DNA from 2 places in the Neobacillus sp. SRL179 genome. Region 1 is predicted to be linked to the other one. Evidence: a T-box and tRNA genes for the amino acid it is inferred to sense, from the RefSeq annotation. Region 1 holds a T-box; the other holds one or more tRNA genes.
The links. The T-box of region 1 lies ahead of argS (arginine--tRNA ligase). A T-box ahead of a tRNA ligase gene usually reads a tRNA of that ligase, here a tRNA-Arg.
Positions count from the first base shown of each region.

Region 2: it encodes a tRNA-Arg, which carries the amino acid that the T-box ahead of argS (arginine--tRNA ligase) is inferred to sense. The anticodon was not compared.

Region 1 covers NZ_OZ481792.1:236,296-243,196, forward strand. The annotation lists gene AC4E8C_RS01295 (ABC transporter permease) at 1-746, shown strand, start outside; gene AC4E8C_RS01300 (ABC transporter permease) at 752-1,534, shown strand; gene AC4E8C_RS01305 (TetR/AcrR family transcriptional regulator) at 1,621-2,196, shown strand; gene AC4E8C_RS01310 (alpha/beta-type small acid-soluble spore protein) at 2,425-2,676, opposite strand; T-box leader at 2,780-2,993, shown strand; gene argS (arginine--tRNA ligase) at 3,044-4,738, shown strand; gene AC4E8C_RS01320 (DinB family protein) at 4,809-5,267, shown strand; gene AC4E8C_RS01325 (APC family permease) at 5,521-6,901, shown strand, end outside.
Region 2 covers NZ_OZ481792.1:90,948-97,848, reverse strand. The annotation lists rRNA gene AC4E8C_RS00515 (23S ribosomal RNA) at 1-827, opposite strand, end outside; rRNA gene AC4E8C_RS00510 (16S ribosomal RNA) at 1,024-2,573, opposite strand; tRNA gene AC4E8C_RS00505 (tRNA-Ala) at 2,733-2,808, opposite strand; tRNA gene AC4E8C_RS00500 (tRNA-Pro) at 2,826-2,902, opposite strand; tRNA gene AC4E8C_RS00495 (tRNA-Arg) at 2,909-2,982, opposite strand; tRNA gene AC4E8C_RS00490 (tRNA-Leu) at 3,000-3,088, opposite strand; tRNA gene AC4E8C_RS00485 (tRNA-Gly) at 3,094-3,168, opposite strand; tRNA gene AC4E8C_RS00480 (tRNA-Leu) at 3,182-3,266, opposite strand; tRNA gene AC4E8C_RS00475 (tRNA-Lys) at 3,276-3,351, opposite strand; tRNA gene AC4E8C_RS00470 (tRNA-Lys) at 3,375-3,447, opposite strand; tRNA gene AC4E8C_RS00465 (tRNA-Thr) at 3,498-3,573, opposite strand; tRNA gene AC4E8C_RS00460 (tRNA-Val) at 3,597-3,672, opposite strand; rRNA gene rrf (5S ribosomal RNA) at 3,686-3,802, opposite strand; rRNA gene AC4E8C_RS00450 (23S ribosomal RNA) at 3,881-6,817, opposite strand.

The DNA.
Region 1 (6,901 bases):
CAGCAGCACTCGCGGGAGTGGCAACGCAATTTTTCTGGGGATTTATTACGATTATGGTTTTTGAAGCATTTTATAAAAATTCCACCCAAACATCACCTATATCCTTACATGATCTCATTGCGTACATATGGCTGCAGCAAGCCTTTCTGGTTTTCATTACCATGTGGTTTCGCGATAACGAGTTGTTTGACTTGATTACCAGCGGAAATATTGCTTATGAGCTGTGCCGCCCATGTGAACTATATGGATTTTGGTTTGCAAAACTGCTTGCACAGCGATTATCGAGCGCGATCCTTCGCTGCTTTCCCATCTTAATCATTTCCTTTTTTCTGCCTAAACCTTACAACATGACATTTTCACCTAGTTTACCTGCTTTTCTATTGTTTTTAACAGCACTGCTGCTAGGTCTATTTCTTGTAGTGACCATCTCAATGTTCTTATATATATCCGTATTTATCACGATGTCGCCTGCAGGGTCTCTACTCGTGTTTTCCGTTCTGGGAGAATTTTTTGCCGGTTTAATTATTCCAGTTCCGTTGATGCCAGAGTGGCTGCAAAAAATTGCCTATGTCCTGCCGTTTCGCTGGACGGCAGATTTTCCGTTCCGAATCTATTCGGGTCATATCCCGCAGGCTGAGGCAGTGATCGGTATTCTCATCCAATTAGGGTATTTACTTATTCTTGTCTTGTTAGGGAGAAAGGCTCTGAACCGTGTACTCGAAAAAGTTGTTGTTCAGGGGGGATGATAAGCATGGGTCTCTACTTTAAATATCTGTTGATTCACTTTAAATCACAAATGCAATATCGGACATCTTTCTGGCTGTTATCAATTGGCCAATTTTTTATTCCATTTACTGTCTTTGCCGGTCTTTATTTTTTGTTTGAGCGATTCGGTCACATTAAAGGGTGGAAATTTTTGGAGGTCGCACTTTGCTTTGCTATCATTCACCTCGCCTTTAGTTTGAGCGAATGCTTTGCCCGTGGGTTTGATACTTTTTCCAGTCTGATTATAAAAGGGGAATTTGACAGACTGTTAGTTCGGCCGCGAAGTACGTTTTTACAAGTGTTAGGGTCAAAATTTGAATTTACAAGGGTGGGCCGACTGCTTCAAAGTTTCCTCGTGTTAGTCTGGGCATTGAGTAATCTTCCAATTGAATGGAGCATTATAAAAATAATCACACTGATTCTAATGATTGTCAGTGGTATTTTCATTTTTACCGGTATCTATATGGTGGCGGCCACGATGTGTTTCTGGACAGTTCAGGGACTGGAAGTAGCCAATATTTTTACCGACGGCGGCCGTGAAATGGCACAATATCCTTTAAATATTTATCAAAAATGGGTCATGCGTTTTTTTACCTACGTAATCCCGTTTGGAACTGTGAATTATTTGCCGCTCATGTATATACTCGGAAAAAGCGAAGGAAACGCCTTCATACAATTGTTAATCCCGGCAGCCGGTAGTCTATTTATTGTACCTTGTTTCTTCATTTGGCAAATGGGTGTCAGGCACTACCACTCAACAGGTTCCTAAACCATTTGAAACCAAAAATAAATCATGCTATAGTAAAAACATGACCAAAGAACTAAATTAGTCATAAAGGGGGTTCTTCCAAGACTATGGCACCCGACAGAAGAAAGATGATTGTGGAAGCGGCAACAAAATCGTTTTCCTTATTCGGCTATAAAGCCACAACAATGGACCAAGTAGCGCGTCTCGCCAATGTGGGTAAAGGAACAATCTATACCTTTTTTAAAAATAAAGAAGAACTGTTTGAAGAAATCATTTCAACACTCGTGAAGGAAATGATTGCTGAGGCTGAGGCGGTAATCCAGCCGGACCTTCCATTTACGGAAAATGTTCATCGCGCACTTACCCGTTTATTAGCATTTCGCTCACAGCACCAGCTCATGATTAAGCTGATCCAAGAGGAAGCGGAAATGGGAACATTAGCCGTATCTGATATGCTGCAGCATGTAGAGAATGAAATTATTGCTTATTTAAAGAAAAAGGTGGAAATAGCGATTTCTAAAGGCGCCATTCCCGCATCTGATACAGAAATAACTAGTTTCCTTTTGTTAAAAATGTACATCGCACTTGTGTCGGACTGGGAACGCAACCATGAACCCTTGAGCTCCGAGCAAATTGCCGAAGTCATGAAGGTATTTTTACTAAGGGGACTATCGAATAAATAACAAAGGACTTGTGTAGAATTCTACACGAGTCCTTTTCATAGAGTAAGAAATTATAAATTCCAACTTTGAGAAATGTCCAGCTCCAGCGCCCTAGCAGCTAGTGTCCTTCGCTCTCCGCCCTACGATAAGTCAACATCGAATCGCCTCCGGCTCTTCGTGTTTCCTTTATCTCAGTTGGAGCGCTCCAGGCCATACGCTGCTGACCAGGGCGCTTCCGCTTTTCGACCATTATTGTCTTTTTAAGTTTTCCTGTGCCATTTTAACAAGCTCGCGCACCATGCTTCCGCCGAGCCTGCCTCCGACTTTTCCAGCTTGTTCAGATGTCAGCTGTCCGTTATAGCCCTTTTTCAAGGGTACACCGACTTCTTCGGCTGCCTCAAATTTGGCATCCTCAGGGCTCCCTGCTTGGACGACCTTCGCTTTTAACGCATCCAGTCCATTGCGTGCTTCAGGGACAAGGATTTTATTTCTTCTGGCCATATCAATCCCTCCTTTTTGTTAGGATGACCAATATGAAAAAATTAATCAGCCATGACTAGATAAATCCTTATCTTTCCAGTATAATAACTGATAATCAAGTCGGAAAAAATCGATGAAAAAGAGAGTAGTTATCTAGGAAGTGATAGCGAGTCAGGGATGGTGCAAGCCTGATACGGAGGAGATAACGAAGCGCACTTTTGAGATGCTAACCTGAACATAGTAGGGTATGCCGGAGAATACTCCGTTACAAAGGAAAAGCTGGTTCTTTTCTGAACAATTAGAGTGGTACCGCGGGATTTCAAACTCTCGTCTCTTTTATAGAGGCGGGAGTTTTTTGTGTTTAAAAGTAAAAAAGGAGGTCATGATAATGAATTTTAAAAAGGAATTGGCAGCGATCCTCTATGAGCTGCTTGACCAAGAAATTTCTGTAACAAATTTAGAATTGATGATTGAAAAACCGAAAAACGCTTCAATGGGGGATTTGGCGTTTCCATGTTTCACTTTGGCTAAGCTTAAACGCAAATCTCCCCAGCTGATTGCCCAAGAGTTAAGTGGAAAAATCCAATCGCCAACATTTGAGCATGTGGAAGTGGTCGGAGCCTACGTCAATCTCTTTTTAAATAAAAAGGTAGTGGCGGAAGAACTAATTACTGAAGTAATGACGAAAAAAGACCAATTTGCTGGATTAGACTTTGGAAAAGACGGCAATGTCACCATTGACATGTCGTCACCAAATATTGCTAAGCCTTTTTCAATGGGGCATTTGCGCTCGACTGTTATTGGTAACGCCCTCGCCTTAATCCTAGAAAAGTGCAGCTATAAGCCGATTAAAATTAACCATCTCGGTGACTGGGGAACCCAGTTCGGAAAGTTAATTACAGCTTATCAGCTTTGGGGCGATCCGGAAAAGGTAAAACAAAACCCCATTAAGGAATTATTGACGCTTTATGTTAAGTTTCATGCTGAGGCAGAAAAGCACCCCGAACTGGAAGACCAAGGGCGCAGTTGGTTTAAGCGATTAGAAGATGGCGACAAAGAGGCCTTACATTTATGGCAGTGGTTTCGTGATGAATCGCTAAAAGAATTCTCGAGAATTTATGAGTTAATGAACGTTCAATTCGATTCTTTTGCAGGTGAAGCATTTTATAATGATAAAATGGACCGGATTGTTAAGCTGCTAGAAGAAAAACAATTATTAGTAGAATCCAATCAAGCTATGGTAGTTGAATTAAACGAAGAACAGCTCCCGCCATGCTTGATTAAAAAATCGGACGGAGCAACCTTATATGCGACCCGTGATTTAGCCGCAGCACTTTACCGTAAAGAAAACTATGACTTTGTAAAGTCTCTATATATTGTCGGTCATGAGCAAAGCTTGCACTTTAAACAGTTAATTTCCGTGTTAGGAAAAATGGGTTATGATTGGGCCGAGAAGATGACCCATGTACCGTTTGGACTGATGCTGAAAGATGGGAAAAAGATGTCGACACGGAAAGGCAAGGTCGTTTTACTAGAAGAAGTGTTAAATGAGTCAATTGAAATGGCGAAACAAAATATCGAAGTAAAGAATCCCAACCTGGTCAATAAAGATGAAGTAGCTAAACAGGTCGGTGTTGGCGCCGTCATTTTTCACGACTTAAAGAACAATCGAATGAATGATATTGAATTTTCTCTAGAAGAAATGCTTCGTTTTGAAGGGGAGACAGGTCCCTATGTACAATATACCTATGCCCGTGCGTGCTCTATTTTACGGAAAGCGAATTATCAGGCTGATGCAGAGGATTCAACCTTTTCTATTACTTGGGACAAAGAATGGAAGATAGTGAGCCTATTAATGGAGTTTGCCCCTGCAATTAAAAGAGCTTGTGAAAACTTTGACCCCTCGCAGGTGGCCAAATATATTATTGATTTAGCTCAAGCATTCAATAAATATTATGCAGAAGTCAAAATCCTAGAGGAAGGCGAGGAGCGGGAAGCACGATTAGCCTTAGTCTACTCGGTAACCGTTGTCCTTCAAGAAGGCCTGCGTTTATTAGGAATTGAAGCACCAGAGGAAATGTAAGGCAATTCATTTATAATTTCCTAATTATGGTTTAAAATGAAAGTATGTCATGAGAGGAGGCAACAATTGAATGAGTGAACTACTGTTTAAAAGCTTCGAGTTAACGAGGGGAAAGTTTTTACAAACGATAAGTGGACTAGGAGAAGGGATTGTCGATGTGCAGCCGCATGGCTTTAATAACACTCTACATTGGCATATAGGGCATGTGTTAACGGTCGCTGAGCAATTTATGTTTGGCTTTCCGAAAAAATCAACCGCCCTTCCGGCAAATTATATGGAACTTTTCGCGACTGGTACTAAACCGGCTGATTGGCAAGGTGAGATTCCATCTGTCCAAGTATTAATCGGGCAATTGCAGGAGCAGCTTGGCAGAATAAAAGCCATCCCAGCTGAAAGTTTCTCAGAAAAGTTAAAAACACCGTTTCTTGGTCAAGAAACCTTTGGTGAAATTGCTAACTTTGCCGTTTTTCATGAGTCACTCCATCTAGGGCAAATACAGGCGATGAAACGAGTTATAGAAGCAGATTAATTTACATTGATTTTTTTAAAATGTTGGCTTTTAGATAAATTCGGCATAACTAACAGAGAGCGATTTAAAAAGTGAAAAGCGGGTATGGAGTAATCATCTCCATACCTTGTTTCAATTTATTTGTTCCTTTACTCATAATCCTCTAATGTAGGACAAAATAAAGTAAAATCGTCATAAAGAAAACACTTCATATTAGATACAATGAATGATAAAATCAATCGGTAATTTAACTTCAATGTGGTGGGTGAGTTTCGTGCTCTCTTCTTTTAAGAGATTGTTAATTGGCCGTCCGTTAAAATCAACGGCTTTAGGCGAACAAAAATTAAATATTTTTAAGGCGTTAGCGATTCTATCATCTGATGCCTTATCATCTGTTGCATACGGTACGGAACAAATTTTACTTGTCCTCGCAACCATTGGGGTCATTGCCTTTTGGTATTCAGTTCCGATTGCGGTCGGGGTGCTATTTCTTTTGGCAGCACTTATTCTTTCATATCGGCAAATTATTTATTCTTACCCTCAGGGTGGAGGGGCATATCTGGTTTCTAAAGAGAATATAGGTGAGAAAGCAGGTTTAGTTGCAGGCGGATCGTTATTGGTCGATTACATCCTAACCGTTGCCGTAAGTGTTTCGGCGGGTACGGATGCCATTACATCAGCGTTTCCAGCTCTACATGAGCATACGGTTTCCATCGCATGTATTCTAGTGGTGGCGATTACCATATTAAATCTCCGTGGACTAACAGAGTCAGCGACTATTTTAGCCTATCCGGTCTATTTGTTTGTCGTTGCACTGGTTATTTTAATTGGTGTGGGTCTGTTTAAGATTGTAACGGGAAATGTATCTCCAACTGTTTACCATGCACCGATTGGAGCGCCAGTCCAAGGGATTACCTTATTTTTACTGCTTCGTGCTTTTGCTTCAGGGTGTTCTGCCCTAACAGGTGTAGAAGCCATTTCAAATGCAATTCCCAATTTTAAAGACCCAGCACCAAAGAATGCGGCCAAAACATTAATTTTAATGGGCTCCCTCTTAGCGGTGCTATTTACTGGGATTACCTTTCTTGCGTATTATTATGGGATTGCGCCAAAACATAATGAAACAGTTATCTCCCAAATTGCAAAAGAAATTTTCGGACGTAATTTGGTCTATTTCTTTATTCAAGGGACAACGGCACTTATTTTAGTTCTTGCCGCTAATACAGGATACTCAGCCTTTCCTTTATTAGCCTTTAATTTAGCCAAGGATAAGTATATGCCAAGGATGTTTACAATAAGAGGCGATCGACTTGGTTATTCAAATGGAATTGTTTCTTTAGGATTTGCCTCTATTTTACTTATTATTGCCTCTCAAGGGCGAACTGAGCACCTGATTCCACTTTATGCGGTAGGCGTATTTATTCCGTTTACCTTGTCGCAGACTGGAATGATTATCAAATGGGTTCGGGAACAGCCGACTGGCTGGATAACAAAGCTAGCTGCCAACTTAATCGGCGCAATTATAACGTTATCGGTGTTAATCATTTTCTTTGTCACAAAATTTAGCCAGGTATGGTTTGTCATCATTTTTTTACCGGCCATTGTTATTTTCTTTCGAAGAATTCATTCGCATTATGAGTTGGTTGGTGAGCAAT
Region 2 (6,901 bases), 150 kb from region 1:
CTCCGCTACCCACACCTCATCCCCGCACTTTTCAACGTGCGTGGGTTCGGGCCTCCATCCAGTGTTACCTGGACTTCACCCTGGACATGGGTAGATCACCTGGTTTCGGGTCTACGACCACATACTCATTCGCCCTATTCAGACTCGCTTTCGCTGCGGCTCCGTCTTTTCAACTTAACCTTGCATGGGATCGTAACTCGCCGGTTCATTCTACAAAAGGCACGCTATCACCCATTAACGGGCTCTAACTACTTGTAGGCACACGGTTTCAGGAACTATTTCACTCCCCTTCCGGGGTGCTTTTCACCTTTCCCTCACGGTACTGGTTCACTATCGGTCACTAGGGAGTATTTAGCCTTGGGAGATGGTCCTCCCTGCTTCCGACCGGATTTCTCGTGTCCGGCCGTACTCAGGATCCACTCAGGAGGGAACGAAGTTTCAACTACAGGGTTTTTACCTTCTATGACGGACCTTTCCAGATCGCTTCATTTACCCCGTTCCTTTGTAACTCCATGTTGAGTGTCCTACAACCCCAAGAGGCAAGCCTCTTGGTTTGGGCTATGTCCCGTTTCGCTCGCCGCTACTCAGGGAATCGCGTTTGCTTTCTCTTCCTCCGGGTACTTAGATGTTTCAGTTCCCCGGGTATGCCATCAATACCCTATGTATTCAGGTAAAGATACTGCTCCATTACGAGCAGTGGGTTCCCCCATTCGGAAATCTCCGGATCAAAGCTTACTTACAGCTCCCCGAAGCATATCGGTGTTAGTCCCGTCCTTCATCGGCTCCTAGTGCCAAGGCATTCACCGTGCGCCCTTTCTAACTTAACCTAAAAGGTTATTTCTCTTAATTACTTAAGAGAGAAAACTAAAATGGCGATTACTCGATGTTTTCTTGCTTCTTCTTACGATTATCTAGTTTTCAAAGAACGATTAAAAAAAGCTTTGAGAGAATTGCTCCCTCAAAACTAAACAAACAAAAAACGTCAAACAATTTATCAGTCCACAAGGACTGCATATTCCTTAGAAAGGAGGTGATCCAGCCGCACCTTCCGATACGGCTACCTTGTTACGACTTCACCCCAATCATCTGTCCCACCTTAGGCGGCTGGCTCCTTACGGTTACCCCACCGACTTCGGGTGTTACAAACTCTCGTGGTGTGACGGGCGGTGTGTACAAGGCCCGGGAACGTATTCACCGCGGCATGCTGATCCGCGATTACTAGCGATTCCGGCTTCATGTAGGCGAGTTGCAGCCTACAATCCGAACTGAGAATGGTTTTATGGGATTGGCTAGGCCTCGCGGCTTTGCTGCCCTTTGTACCATCCATTGTAGCACGTGTGTAGCCCAGGTCATAAGGGGCATGATGATTTGACGTCATCCCCACCTTCCTCCGGTTTGTCACCGGCAGTCTCCTTAGAGTGCCCAACTGAATGCTGGCAACTAAGAACAAGGGTTGCGCTCGTTGCGGGACTTAACCCAACATCTCACGACACGAGCTGACGACAACCATGCACCACCTGTCACTCTGTCCCCCGAAGGGGAAATTCCTATCTCTAGGAGTGTCAGAGGATGTCAAGACCTGGTAAGGTTCTTCGCGTTGCTTCGAATTAAACCACATGCTCCACCGCTTGTGCGGGCCCCCGTCAATTCCTTTGAGTTTCAGCCTTGCGGCCGTACTCCCCAGGCGGAGTGCTTAATGCGTTAGCTGCAGCACTAAGGGGCGGAAACCCCCTAACACTTAGCACTCATCGTTTACGGCGTGGACTACCAGGGTATCTAATCCTGTTTGCTCCCCACGCTTTCGCGCCTCAGCGTCAGTTACAGACCAGAAAGCCGCCTTCGCCACTGGTGTTCCTCCACATCTCTACGCATTTCACCGCTACACGTGGAATTCCGCTTTCCTCTTCTGCACTCAAGTCCCCCAGTTTCCAATGACCCTCCACGGTTGAGCCGTGGGCTTTCACATCAGACTTAAAGGACCGCCTGCGCGCGCTTTACGCCCAATAATTCCGGACAACGCTTGCCACCTACGTATTACCGCGGCTGCTGGCACGTAGTTAGCCGTGGCTTTCTGGTTAGGTACCGTCAAGGTACCGGCAGTTACTCCGGTACTTGTTCTTCCCTAACAACAGAGCTTTACGACCCGAAGGCCTTCATCGCTCACGCGGCGTTGCTCCATCAGACTTTCGTCCATTGTGGAAGATTCCCTACTGCTGCCTCCCGTAGGAGTCTGGGCCGTGTCTCAGTCCCAGTGTGGCCGATCACCCTCTCAGGTCGGCTACGCATCGTCGCCTTGGTGAGCCGTTACCTCACCAACTAGCTAATGCGCCGCGGGCCCATCTGTAAGTGTCAGCGTAAACCGACTTTCAGCTTTTTCTCATGAGAGAAAAAGGATTATCCGGTATTAGCATCGGTTTCCCGATGTTATCCCAGTCTTACAGGCAGGTTGCCCACGTGTTACTCACCCGTCCGCCGCTAACTTTCAAAAGCAAGCTTTTGAAAGTCCGCTCGACTTGCATGTATTAGGCACGCCGCCAGCGTTCGTCCTGAGCCAGGATCAAACTCTCCGAGAAAGTTGATTTAGCTCATTTTGTTACGTTGGCTTAGTTTCATACGAAACTAATATTATTGTTTGTTGACGTTTTGTTTGTTTAGTTTTCAAAGAACAATCATTTGTGCGACTTTTATATATTAACAAATAAAATTTACATTGTCAACATATTAAATAAAATTGGTGGAGTCTAGGGGGATCGAACCCCTGACCTCCTGCGTGCAAAGCAGGCGCTCTCCCAGCTGAGCTAAGACCCCGTAAAAGATAAGAAATATGGTCGGGAAGACAGGATTCGAACCTGCGACCCCTTGGTCCCAAACCAAGTGCTCTACCAAGCTGAGCTACTTCCCGAAATAATGCGCCCTGAGAGATTCGAACTCCCGACCTTTTGATTCGTAGTCAAACACTCTATCCAGCTGAGCTAAGGGCGCATATGAATTTGTTGTGATGGTGCCGAGGACCGGAATCGAACCGGTACGGTAGTCACCTACCGCAGGATTTTAAGTCCTGTGCGTCTGCCAGTTCCGCCACCCCGGCATTATTGGAGCGGAAGACGGGATTCGAACCCGCGACCCCCACCTTGGCAAGGTGATGTTCTACCACTGAACTACTTCCGCATATAAAATTAAATGGTGCGGGTGAAGGGAGTCGAACCCCCACGCCTTGCGGCGCCAGATCCTAAGTCTGGTGCGTCTGCCAATTCCGCCACACCCGCATATTAAAATGGTGAGCCATGAAGGACTTGAACCTTCGACCCTCTGATTAAAAGTCAGATGCTCTACCGACTGAGCTAATGGCTCATTACAGGGATAAGATTTAATAGTGGGCTATGAAGGGCTCGAACCTTCGACCCTCTGATTAAGAGTCAGATGCTCTACCAACTGAGCTAATAGCCCGTTAAAAATAGAACCTCGCTAATAATCTCTTATCTGAGTAATCAAACAAATGGTGCCGGCGAGAGGAATTGAACCCCCAACCTACTGATTACAAGTCAGTTGCTCTACCAATTGAGCTACCCCGGCAAATAATAGTTTAGAAAAATAAATGGTGGAGGATGACGGGATCGAACCGCCGACCCTCTGCTTGTAAGGCAGATGCTCTCCCAGCTGAGCTAATCCTCCATGTAGATAAACAGCCTGGCAACGTCCTACTCTCACAGGGACGCGTGTCCCAACTACCATCGGCGCTGAGAAGCTTAACTTCCGTGTTCGGTATGGGAACGGGTGTGACCTTCTCGCCTTAATTACCAGACTATTTAATTAGAGGTTCATTCCCTCAAAACTAGATAATGCAGAAGAAGTTTTAAAAACTCAAGTTCACCTAATATAAATGGTTAAGTCCTCGAACGATTAGTATCAGTCAGCTCCACATGTCGCCACGCTTCCACCTCTGACCTATCAACCTGATCATCTTTCAGGGTTCTTACTAGCTTGACGCTATGGGAAATCTCATCTTGAGGGGGGCTTCATGCTTAGATGCTTTCAGCACTTATCCCGTCCGCACATAGCTACCCAGCGATGCCTTTGGCAAGACAACTGGTACACCAGCGGTGCGTCCATCCCGGTCCTCTCGTACTAAGGACAGCTCCTCTCAAATTTCCTGCGCCCACGACGGATAGGGACCGAACTGTCTCACGACGTTCTGAACCCAGCTCGCGTACCGCTTTAATGGGCGAACAGCCCAACCCTTGGGACCGACTACAGCCCCAGGATGCGATGAGCCGACATCGAGGTGCCAAACCTCCCCGTCGATGTGGACTCTTGGGGGAGATAAGCCTGTTATCCCCGGGGTAGCTTTTATCCGTTGAGCGATGGCCCTTCCATGCGGAACCACCGGATCACTAAGCCCGACTTTCGTCCCTGCTCGACTTGTAGGTCTCGCAGTCAAGCTCCCTTGTGCCTTTACACTCTACGAATGATTTCCAACCATTCTGAGGGAACCTTTGGGCGCCTCCGTTACTCTTTAGGAGGCGACCGCCCCAGTCAAACTGCCCACCTGACACTGTCTCCCACCCCGATAAGGGGTGCGGGTTAGAATTTCAATACAGCCAGGGTAGTATCCCACCGACGCCTCCACCGAAGCTAGCGCTCCGGCTTCTCAGGCTCCTACCTATCCTGTACAAGCTGTACCAAAATTCAATATCAGGCTACAGTAAAGCTCCACGGGGTCTTTCCGTCCTGTCGCGGGTAACCTGCATCTTCACAGGTACTATAATTTCACCGAGTCTCTCGTTGAGACAGTGCCCAGATCGTTACGCCTTTCGTGCGGGTCGGAACTTACCCGACAAGGAATTTCGCTACCTTAGGACCGTTATAGTTACGGCCGCCGTTTACTGGGGCTTCGATTCAGAGCTTCGCTTGCGCTAACCCCTCCTCTTAACCTTCCAGCACCGGGCAGGCGTCAGCCCCTATACTTCGCCTTGCGGCTTCGCAGAGACCTGTGTTTTTGCTAAACAGTCGCCTGGGCCTATTCACTGCGGCTCTTCGAGGCTATGAACCTCAAAGAGCACCCCTTCTCCCGAAGTTACGGGGTCATTTTGCCGAGTTCCTTAACGAGAGTTCTCTCGCTCACCTTAGGATTCTCTCCTCGCCTACCTGTGTCGGTTTGCGGTACGGGCACCTTTTATCTCGCTAGAGGCTTTTCTTGGCAGTGTGGAATCAGGAACTTCGGTACTAAATTTCCCTCGCTGTCACAGCTCAGCCTTCACGGTGAACGGATTTTCCTATTCACCAGCCTAACTGCTTAGACGCGCATATCCAACAGCGCGCTTACCCTATCCTCCTGCGTCCCCCCATCACTCAAACGATAAAGAGGTGGTACAGGAATATCAACCTGTTGTCCATCGCCTACGCCTTTCGGCCTCGGCTTAGGTCCCGACTAACCCTGAGCGGACGAGCCTTCCTCAGGAAACCTTAGGCATTCGGTGGATGAGATTCTCACTCATCTTTCGCTACTCATACCGGCATTCTCACTTCTAAGCGCTCCACCAGTCCTTACGGTCTAGCTTCAACGCCCTTAGAACGCTCTCCTACCACTGACACCTGATGGTGTCAATCCACAGCTTCGGTGATACGTTTAGCCCCGGTACATTTTCGGCGCAGAGTCACTCGACCAGTGAGCTATTACGCACTCTTTAAATGGTGGCTGCTTCTAAGCCAACATCCTGGTTGTCTAAGCAACTCCACATCCTTTTCCACTTAACGTATACTTTGGGACCTTAGCTGGTGGTCTGGGCTGTTTCCCTTTTGACTACGGATCTTATCACTCGCAGTCTGACTCCCACGGATAAGTCTTTGGCATTCGGAGTTTGTCTGAATTCGGTAACCCGATGAGGGCCCCTAGTCCAAACAGTGCTCTACCTCCAAGACTCTTACTACGTGAGGCTAGCCCTAAAGCTATTTCGGAGAGAACCAGCTATCTCCAAGTTCGATTGGAATTTCTCCGCTACCCACACCTCATCCCCGCACTTTTCAACGTGCGTGGGTTCGGGCCTCCATCCAGTGTTACCTGGACTTCACCCTGGACATGGGTAGATCACCTGGTTTCGGGTCTACGACCACATACTCATTCGCCCTATTCAGACTCGCTTTCGCTGCGGCTCCGTCTTTTCAACTTAACCTTGCATGGGATCGTAACTCGCCGGTTCATTCTACAAAAGGCACGCTATCACCCATTAACGGGCTCTAACTACTTGTAGGCACACGGTTTCAGGAACTATTTCACTCCCCTTCCGGGGTGCTTTTCACCTTTCCCTCACGGTACTGGTTCACTATCGGTCACTAGGGAGTATTTAGCCTTGGGAGATGGTCCTCCCTGCTTCCGACCGGATTTCTCGTGTCCGGCCGTACTCAGGATCCACTCAGGAGGGAACGAAGTTTCAACTACAGGGTTTTTACCTTCTATGACGGACCTTTCCAGATCGCTTCATTTACCCCGTTCCTTTGTAACTCCATGTTGAGTGTCCTACAACCCCAAGAGGCAAGCCTCTTGGTTTGGGCTATGTCCCGTTTCGCTCGCCGCTACTCAGGGAATCGCGTTTGCTTTCTCTTCCTCCGGGTACTTAGATGTTTCAGTTCCCCGGGTATGCCATCAATACCCTATGTATTCAGGTAAAGATACTGCTCCATTACGAGCAGTGGGTTCCCCCATTCGGAAATCTCCGGATCAAAGCTTACTTACAGCTCCCCGAAGCATATCGGTGTTAGTCCCGTCCTTCATCGGCTCCTAGTGCCAAGGCATTCACCGTGCGCCCTTTCTAACTTAACCTAAAAGGTTATTTCTCTTAATTACTTAAGAGAGAAAACTAAAATGGCGATTACTCGATGTTTTCTTGCTTCTTCTTACGATTAT